Regions from separate parts of the Janthinobacterium sp. GMG2 genome, predicted to be linked through region 2. Evidence: predicted binding sites of a transcription regulator. Region 2 holds the regulator's gene; the other holds the start of a gene.
The links. Region 2 encodes FNR, which switches genes on or off when oxygen is low (the NO sensors DNR and NnrR bind a similar motif). Its sites were predicted from a motif close to TTGATNNNNATCAA; they were not measured.
Positions count from the first base shown of each region.

Region 1: the regulator FNR is predicted to act here: its motif matches at 1,323-1,336, upstream of SKZ59_RS10805 (XrtA system polysaccharide chain length determinant).

Region 1 covers NZ_JAXAWA010000002.1:1,040,051-1,043,462, reverse strand. Annotated here, with positions in the region: gene SKZ59_RS10805 (XrtA system polysaccharide chain length determinant) at 1-1,180, opposite strand, end outside; gene SKZ59_RS10800 (XrtA/PEP-CTERM system exopolysaccharide export protein) at 1,435-2,058, shown strand; gene SKZ59_RS10795 (N-acyl amino acid synthase FeeM domain-containing protein) at 2,259-3,005, shown strand; gene SKZ59_RS10790 (serine protease) at 3,010-3,412, opposite strand, start outside.
Region 2 covers NZ_JAXAWA010000003.1:66,037-69,448, reverse strand. Annotated here, with positions in the region: gene SKZ59_RS12360 (response regulator) at 1-1,615, opposite strand, end outside; gene fnr (fumarate/nitrate reduction transcriptional regulator Fnr) at 1,855-2,613, shown strand; gene SKZ59_RS12350 (FixH family protein) at 2,617-3,141, opposite strand; gene ccoG (cytochrome c oxidase accessory protein CcoG) at 3,196-3,412, opposite strand, start outside.

The sequences.
Region 1 (3,412 bases), on a different contig from region 2:
CGCCCGACAGCTTGGCCGCTTCGCGCCGGCCGATCAGCTTTTCATAGTTTTCCTTGTTGATGATGTAGTCGCGGTTGAGCTGCGCCAGCTGCGATTCCACCTCGGGCACGGCATTGCTTTGCGCCAGCAGGCGCTCGTTGCGCGCGCTGTATTCCTGCACGCGGGCGCGGATGGCGGCCACCTTGGCGTCCGCATCCGTCAGCGCCACCTTCAGCTGCTGCAGCATGGGGCTGTAGTTCTTTCCCGGGTCGCCGGACGCCGCTTTCAGCTTGTTTTCCTCGATCTTGCGTTCTTCCAGCTGGGCCACGAGGCGCTTCGAGGCGATGATGTCGGGATGCAGTTCGGTAAATTGCATGCGCAGGCTGTCGAGGTTCTTGTTGATCGAGGCGATGCGCTCGTCGAGCTCGGGATTCGTGATGGCCGACGCGCTGGGCTCCAGGTCGAGCAAGGGCTCGTCGCCCTCGATCTGGCTCTGGATGGCCTTGCGTGCCTGTTCCGCCTCGACCAGTTCCAGTTTGGCATTGTTCAGGCTATCGGACGACATCAGCAGCTGGCTGCCATAGTCGATGCCCTGGCGCGGCAGCAGCAGGTTGTTGCGGATCTTGAATTCCTTCACCAGGTTTTCCGCCGCGCTCAGCTTGTCCTCGTAATTCTTGATCTGCTCGTCGATGAACTGCACCGCCTTTTGCGAATCGCCTTTCTTTCCCTGGAAACTGCCTTCGACAAAGATGGTCAGCAGGCTTTGCACGACGTCGCGCACGAGCTTGGGGTCGCGTCCGCTGTAGCTGATGGTGTAGATGTCATACGCGTTGGTGCCCGTGATCTTGATGCGGCTCATCAAGTTGTCCAGCTGGGCTTCGTGCTCGCGCACGGTCTTCGAGTCCAGGTCGAGGTCGACCATGCGCATGACGCGCTCCACGTTCGGGCGGCTGAGCAGGGTGCGGCTCATGATGGCCACCTGCTGTTCCGTGTTCGGCACGCTGGTCATGCCGGCCATCAACGGCTTGAGGATAGTTTGCGTATCGACAAACACGCGCGCCGACGTCTGGTAATCGTCGGGCAGGGTGATCACCTTGATGAAGCCGCCGATGGCCACCAGCCACGCCACCAGCACCGCATGCCAGCGGTACTTCCAGATGCCTTTCAAGCCGGAAAGCAGTTGCTGTATCAATTCTTCCATGTCGCTTCCTTCAGGTAACGGTGCTGCCCGGTAGATGGGTTGGCGGCGCGGACAACGACGGCGTCTTGCAAGAAATACTTGCTTGTTGAGTAAGCAAAGTATAGGGCGGCTGTGGAGCAAGATTTCCGAAGATGATTGCTTCTTGATACGCCTCAAGGTTCACTTGCCGGGTTTTAATAATCATAGGAAGTTCGCGGCCCAGGCTGGTTCTGCGGGGCCGGCCATGGACGCGCATCGACTCGAAGAGGCTCCGCATGAATCCATTTCGCCGTGCATTTGTCTGCAACACGCTGGTCCTGGCGGGCGCCGCCAGCCTGCTGGGCGCCTGCCGCACGCGCCATCCGCTGGCGCCTTCCGACGACAGCGCCCCCATGCACGATTACCTGATCGGCCCGGGCGACTCCGTCAACATCATCGTCTGGCGCAATCCGGAAGTGTCGCTGACGGTGGCCGTGCGGCCGGACGGCAAGATCACCACGCCGCTGGTCGAGGATTTGCCCGCCAGCGGCAAGACATCGACCCAGCTGGCGCGCGACATCGAGCAAGCCTTGAGCAAGTTCATCCAGCAGCCCGTGGTGACGGTCATCGTCACCAACTTCTCGGGACCATATGGCGAGCAGATCCGCGTCATCGGCGAGGCGGCCAAGCCGCAGGCGCTGCCGTACCGGCTGGGCATGTCGCTGATGGACGTGCTCATCGCCGTGGGCGGCATCACCGATTTCGCGGCCGGCAACAAGGCCAGCATCATCCGCGTGCGCGAAGGCAACCAGCAGCAGTTGAGGGTGCGGCTCGACGATTTGCTGAAGGAAGGCGATATTTCGGCCAATGTCATGATGCGGCCGGGCGACGTGTTATTGATACCGGAAAGCTTTTTTTAACAGCAAGCTTATCAATATCAAAACAGCAATTATATTTGCCATTTTGTACTTATAGACAAATTTCATCGTGTTATTTTGCTATCCAAAGGTAAATTTCTTCTGTTTTTTTAGCTATTGCTGGGAACTTCTCCAGTTTTTCTCTTGTCACAAGGCATTGGCTTCAGTCCGTCTCGACGGCTGCCGATGAACGTGAGGACAAGATGAGCTTTGAAGATGAACCCATAATTTCCTTCGACACGCCAGGCAACTTCAGTGATCTGGTGGTGGGCGAGGGGCAGATCGACCCGGCCATGGAGCATGAGCTCGACCTGCAGCGCTTTCATATCCGCATGGCCAATTCGCGTGGCCGGCGCGAAGCGGCCAGTTTGCTGATCCGCAAGATGTACGGCTGGCGCGGCTATGCCGTCGATCCTTGCACCGCGCATGCGCTGAATAAAATCACGCTGTTCGCGGAAACGGCCGGCACCACCGTCGGCACCATGACCTTGTGCCTCGATAACGACGAGACGGGCTTGCCCGCCGATGAAAACTTTCGCGACAAGCTCGACGTCCTGCGCGAGCAAGGCCGGCGCCTGTGCGAACCGTCGCGGCTGGCCATCGACAAGGGCGTGAGCAAGCGCGTGTTTGCGGCGCTGATTCATATTTCTTATATCTATGCCCACAATATTCACGGCTTTACGGATTACGTGATTGAAGTCAACCCGCGCCACGTGGTGTTTTACAAGCGCATGCTGGGTTTCCAAGACTTCGGCGGCGAGCGCGAGTGCACGCGCGTGGGGGCGCCGGCCGTGCTGCTACGGCTGGACCTCGATTACATGGGGGCCCAGATCCGTAAATTCGGTGGCCTGATGGAACAGCATGGGGGTGAACGGTCGTTTTACCCCTTTTTTTTTCCGACATGGGATGAGCCCGGCATTACCGGCCGGCTGAGGCAGGGGCGCAACTGACGATTCATTTATTCTTCAGCAAGATCGCCTGCATGTGGCTGCCTGGAATCGCGTACGTGATGCCGCTGGGCGCGCTGATGGCGGCCTCTTTGAGGCCCTTGACGTACACCATGTTGACGATGCCGTAGACGAGACCGGTCTCGGGATCGAACAAGGGGCTGCCGCTGCTGCCCGGATACGCCGTCGCGTCCAGCTGGAACACGGTGTACGGCGCCTTTTGCAGCTGCGCCAGGCGCCGCACGTCGAGGCGCTGGGCGTTTTCGCTGGGCATGACCACCGGTGTCAGCGATGACACGGTGGCGCGGTGCGTCACGTGGCGCAGTCCGAGCAAGGTGCCCAGCGGAAATCCCGTAAAGGCCATGGCCTGGCCTTCGCGCACCGTGGCCGCGTCGCCCAGCGCCAGGGCG
Region 2 (3,412 bases):
AGCGCAGCCAGGCGCGGCCGCTCTCGCTCCTGCTCTCGGCCAGGCTGACGGCCACCACCACTTCGCCGTTCTCCGTGAACTTGATGGCGTTGCCGGCCAGGTTGACGAGGATTTGCTGCAGGCGCTGGGCGTCGCCCACGAGGCGCCGCGGCACGTCGGGCTCGACGGCGATGGCCAGTTCCAGCTCCTTTTCGCCCGCATTCATCGTCATCGTCGTGGCCAGGGTATTCATGACTTCGTCGAGGTCGAATTCGACGGGCGACAGTTCCATGCGCCTCGCCTCGATCTTCGAATAATCGAGCACGTCGTTGAGGATACCCAGCAGCGACTGGCCCGCCACGCGCACCATGGTCAGATACTTGCGCTGTTCCGTATCGAGCTTGGTATTTCCCAGCAAATACACCATGCCCAGCACGGCATTGAGGGGCGTGCGGATTTCATGGCTCATGTTGGCCACGAAATCGCTCTTCGCGCGGTTGGCGGCCTCGGCCCGGTCGCGTTCCTGCTCCAGTTCGGCCGCGCGCGATTCGAGTTCCTGCTGCAGACGGTCGCGCTCGCTCATCAGGCCGTTGAACGCCTCCGTCAGTTCGCCGATCTCGTCGCGCTGCTGCACCGGCACGGGGGTGAAACGGCTGCCGCTGGTGCGCAGGGCCAGCAGGGTGTTGCGCAGGCGCACCAGCGGCGACAGCAGGCGCACGGTGACCCAGCCCAGAACAAATGCGGCCAGCAGCGAAGCGAGGATGCTCCACAGCACCAGCCGGTACAGGACGCCATCGAACGGTTCGAAGGCGTCCGCGACGGGCAGCGAGGTAGCCAGCAGCCAGTTCACCGATTTCAAACGCTTGAAGCTGTTGACGGCCGTGATGCCGCGGCTGTTGGTGCTGACCATGCTGCCTTCGCCATCTTCCTTCAGCAGCTGGGTGGTCGTCAGGTTGGCGCTCGGCTGGCGCGGCTGCAGCAAGCGGCTGGTATCGGGATGCAGCACGTAGCGCGGCACGGCGCCGCGCGTGAGGATGAAGTAATAGCCGCTCTTGCCGATCTTTTCCGAGCGCAGGCGTCCCAGCAGGTTGTCCTTGTACAGGCGCAGCACGCCGATCACCACGCCGGCCACCTGGCCATCGGCGGCCAGCACGGGCGCGACCATCTGCACGATGGGCATGCCGCTCGACTTGCCGAGCATCGGCTCGGTGATCATGGGCTGGCGCGTGCGCAGCACGGTCTGGAAATACTCGCGCTCGGCAACGTTGATGCCCGTGCGCCCCGCCACTTCCGGCATGTCGGCCACGACGGCGCCATGTGCATCGAGCACCAGCACGTCGTCGAACAGCACCAGCATCGAGCGGCGCGAATAGTATTCGCGCAATTGGGCCGGCTGGGCCATCAGTTCCGGCGGCTGCTGCCTGGCCGTCAGGGTGACGATCTGCAGCAGCATGCCCAGCTTGTCGTCGAGCTCGGCAGCGGTGCGGCTGATCAGGGACGACTGCTGGCTCAGCAGTACTCGGGTGAAGTCGTCGCGCATGTGCTGCACCTGTATCATGGTGACCAGCGCGATCATGGCGATCGAGGTCAGGCTGGTGGCCAGCGCGACTTTTGCTTTGATGCCGAGAGGCTTCATGATTTCCTTTTCAGTACCGGGCGGCACAGGCGGCAGATAATGCTGTTAGGAATTTTCCTATCAATACATCAAGTTGGCAAGCGGCGCCGCGCAAATGACCCTCCCCGCATGGGCTTTTGACGATGTTGCCATATAATTAAAGGCTGGACGTCGTTTATTCGCCGAAATTGCGGTGAAATTGGCACACGGCAACCCTGTATGCAGTAAACTTGTTGTTGCATTTTCTAAAAGGTACCGACATGACTGAAGCGCTACTCACTCCAACCTTGCCCACAGTGACCGTGGAAGCGTTGCGTGCGCGATGCTCGACCTGCAGCATGCATCAATTGTGCCTGCCGATGGGCCTCGATATGGGCGACATGGACAGGCTGGACCAGATCATCGGCCGCCGCCGCAAGATCGTGCGCGGCGCCTCGCTGTTCCGCATCGGCGACTCGTTCCAGAACCTGTACGCGATCCGCCTGGGACACTTCAAGACGTACCAGATCAATCCCGGCGGCGAAGAGCAGGTGACGGGCTTCCAGATGGCCGGCGAACTGCTGGGCATGGACGCCATCAGCGCCGACCGCCACCACTGTAATGCGGTGGCGCTGGAAGACAGCGAAGTGTGTGAAATCCCGTTTTCCAGCCTGGAACAATTGCTGGGCAATATGCCGACTCTGCTGCGGCATTTCCACCGCATGATGAGCCAGGAAATCACGCGCGAGCAAAGCGTGATGCTGTTGCTGGGCAATATGCAGGCGACGCAGCGTTTTGCCGCCTTCATCGTCAACCTGGCGTCGCGCTATGAAGCGCGCGGCTATTCGAGCAGCAAATTCCAGCTACGCATGTCGCGCGAGGAAATCGGCAACTACCTGGGCCTGACCATCGAGAGCGTCAGCCGCCTGCTGTCCAAATTTAAGAAGGAAGGCTGGCTGCGCGTGTCGAACCGCGAGATCGAGATCCTGCAACCAGCCAAGCTGAAAGCCATTACGGCAGGCACGGACGTCTGCAAGTAAGGCTTATAGCTCTTCGTCCGCATGCAGCGCGATGCTGCGCTGCACGGGCCAGGTCCAGATGCCGGACAGGCGCCACTCGCGCTTGTCGTTTTCCACCAGCACCTGCCAGCGGCTGCGCTCGAGCATCGGCAGCGCGACCGAAAAATTGCCGGCCGCATCGGGCTGCACCAGCAGCTTGATATCTTTTTCCGGCAGGGTCGCATGCGCCAGGTGCAGCTGCAGCGGTCCCTGGTAGGCCTTGCCGAAGCTGTGCACGGAACCGCTCAGGCGCGCTTGCGCCACGTCGTACGCCAGGCTCGTATCCATGGCCAGGTCGCTGGCGATCGTGTCGCGCTTCAAATCCTGGTTGATCGCCTTGCCCTGCTTGTAATAATCGCCCACCACCAGCGCATCGGGCTGCGTAAACGCGATATAGCCCATGAAGCTGCCGACGACCACGGACAGGCCGGGACCGATCATCAGCAGCCATGGCCAGCGATGCTTGTACCACGGTGCAACGGGAGGCTGCAGTTTCAGACTGTCGGACATGGTATTTCTCCTCTGTAAACGGCCAGCCCCCGTGCGGGGACCGGCCTTCCTGCATCACCGCGGCACGATGAAGACCGCGCTTTCACGCACATGCAGCGACGGGTTGTCCAGCGATTGCAATTCGATCGCAATCTTGTTCGACCCCTTCTCGCCCACGCCGTGCGGCACGCGCAGGCGGATCGGCCAGCCCAGCGTTTCCGTCGGCTGCAAGGTCACTTCTTCGCGCGTCAGCAAGGTCAGGCCCGGCAAGCCGGAGGCGCTGATCTTGAAA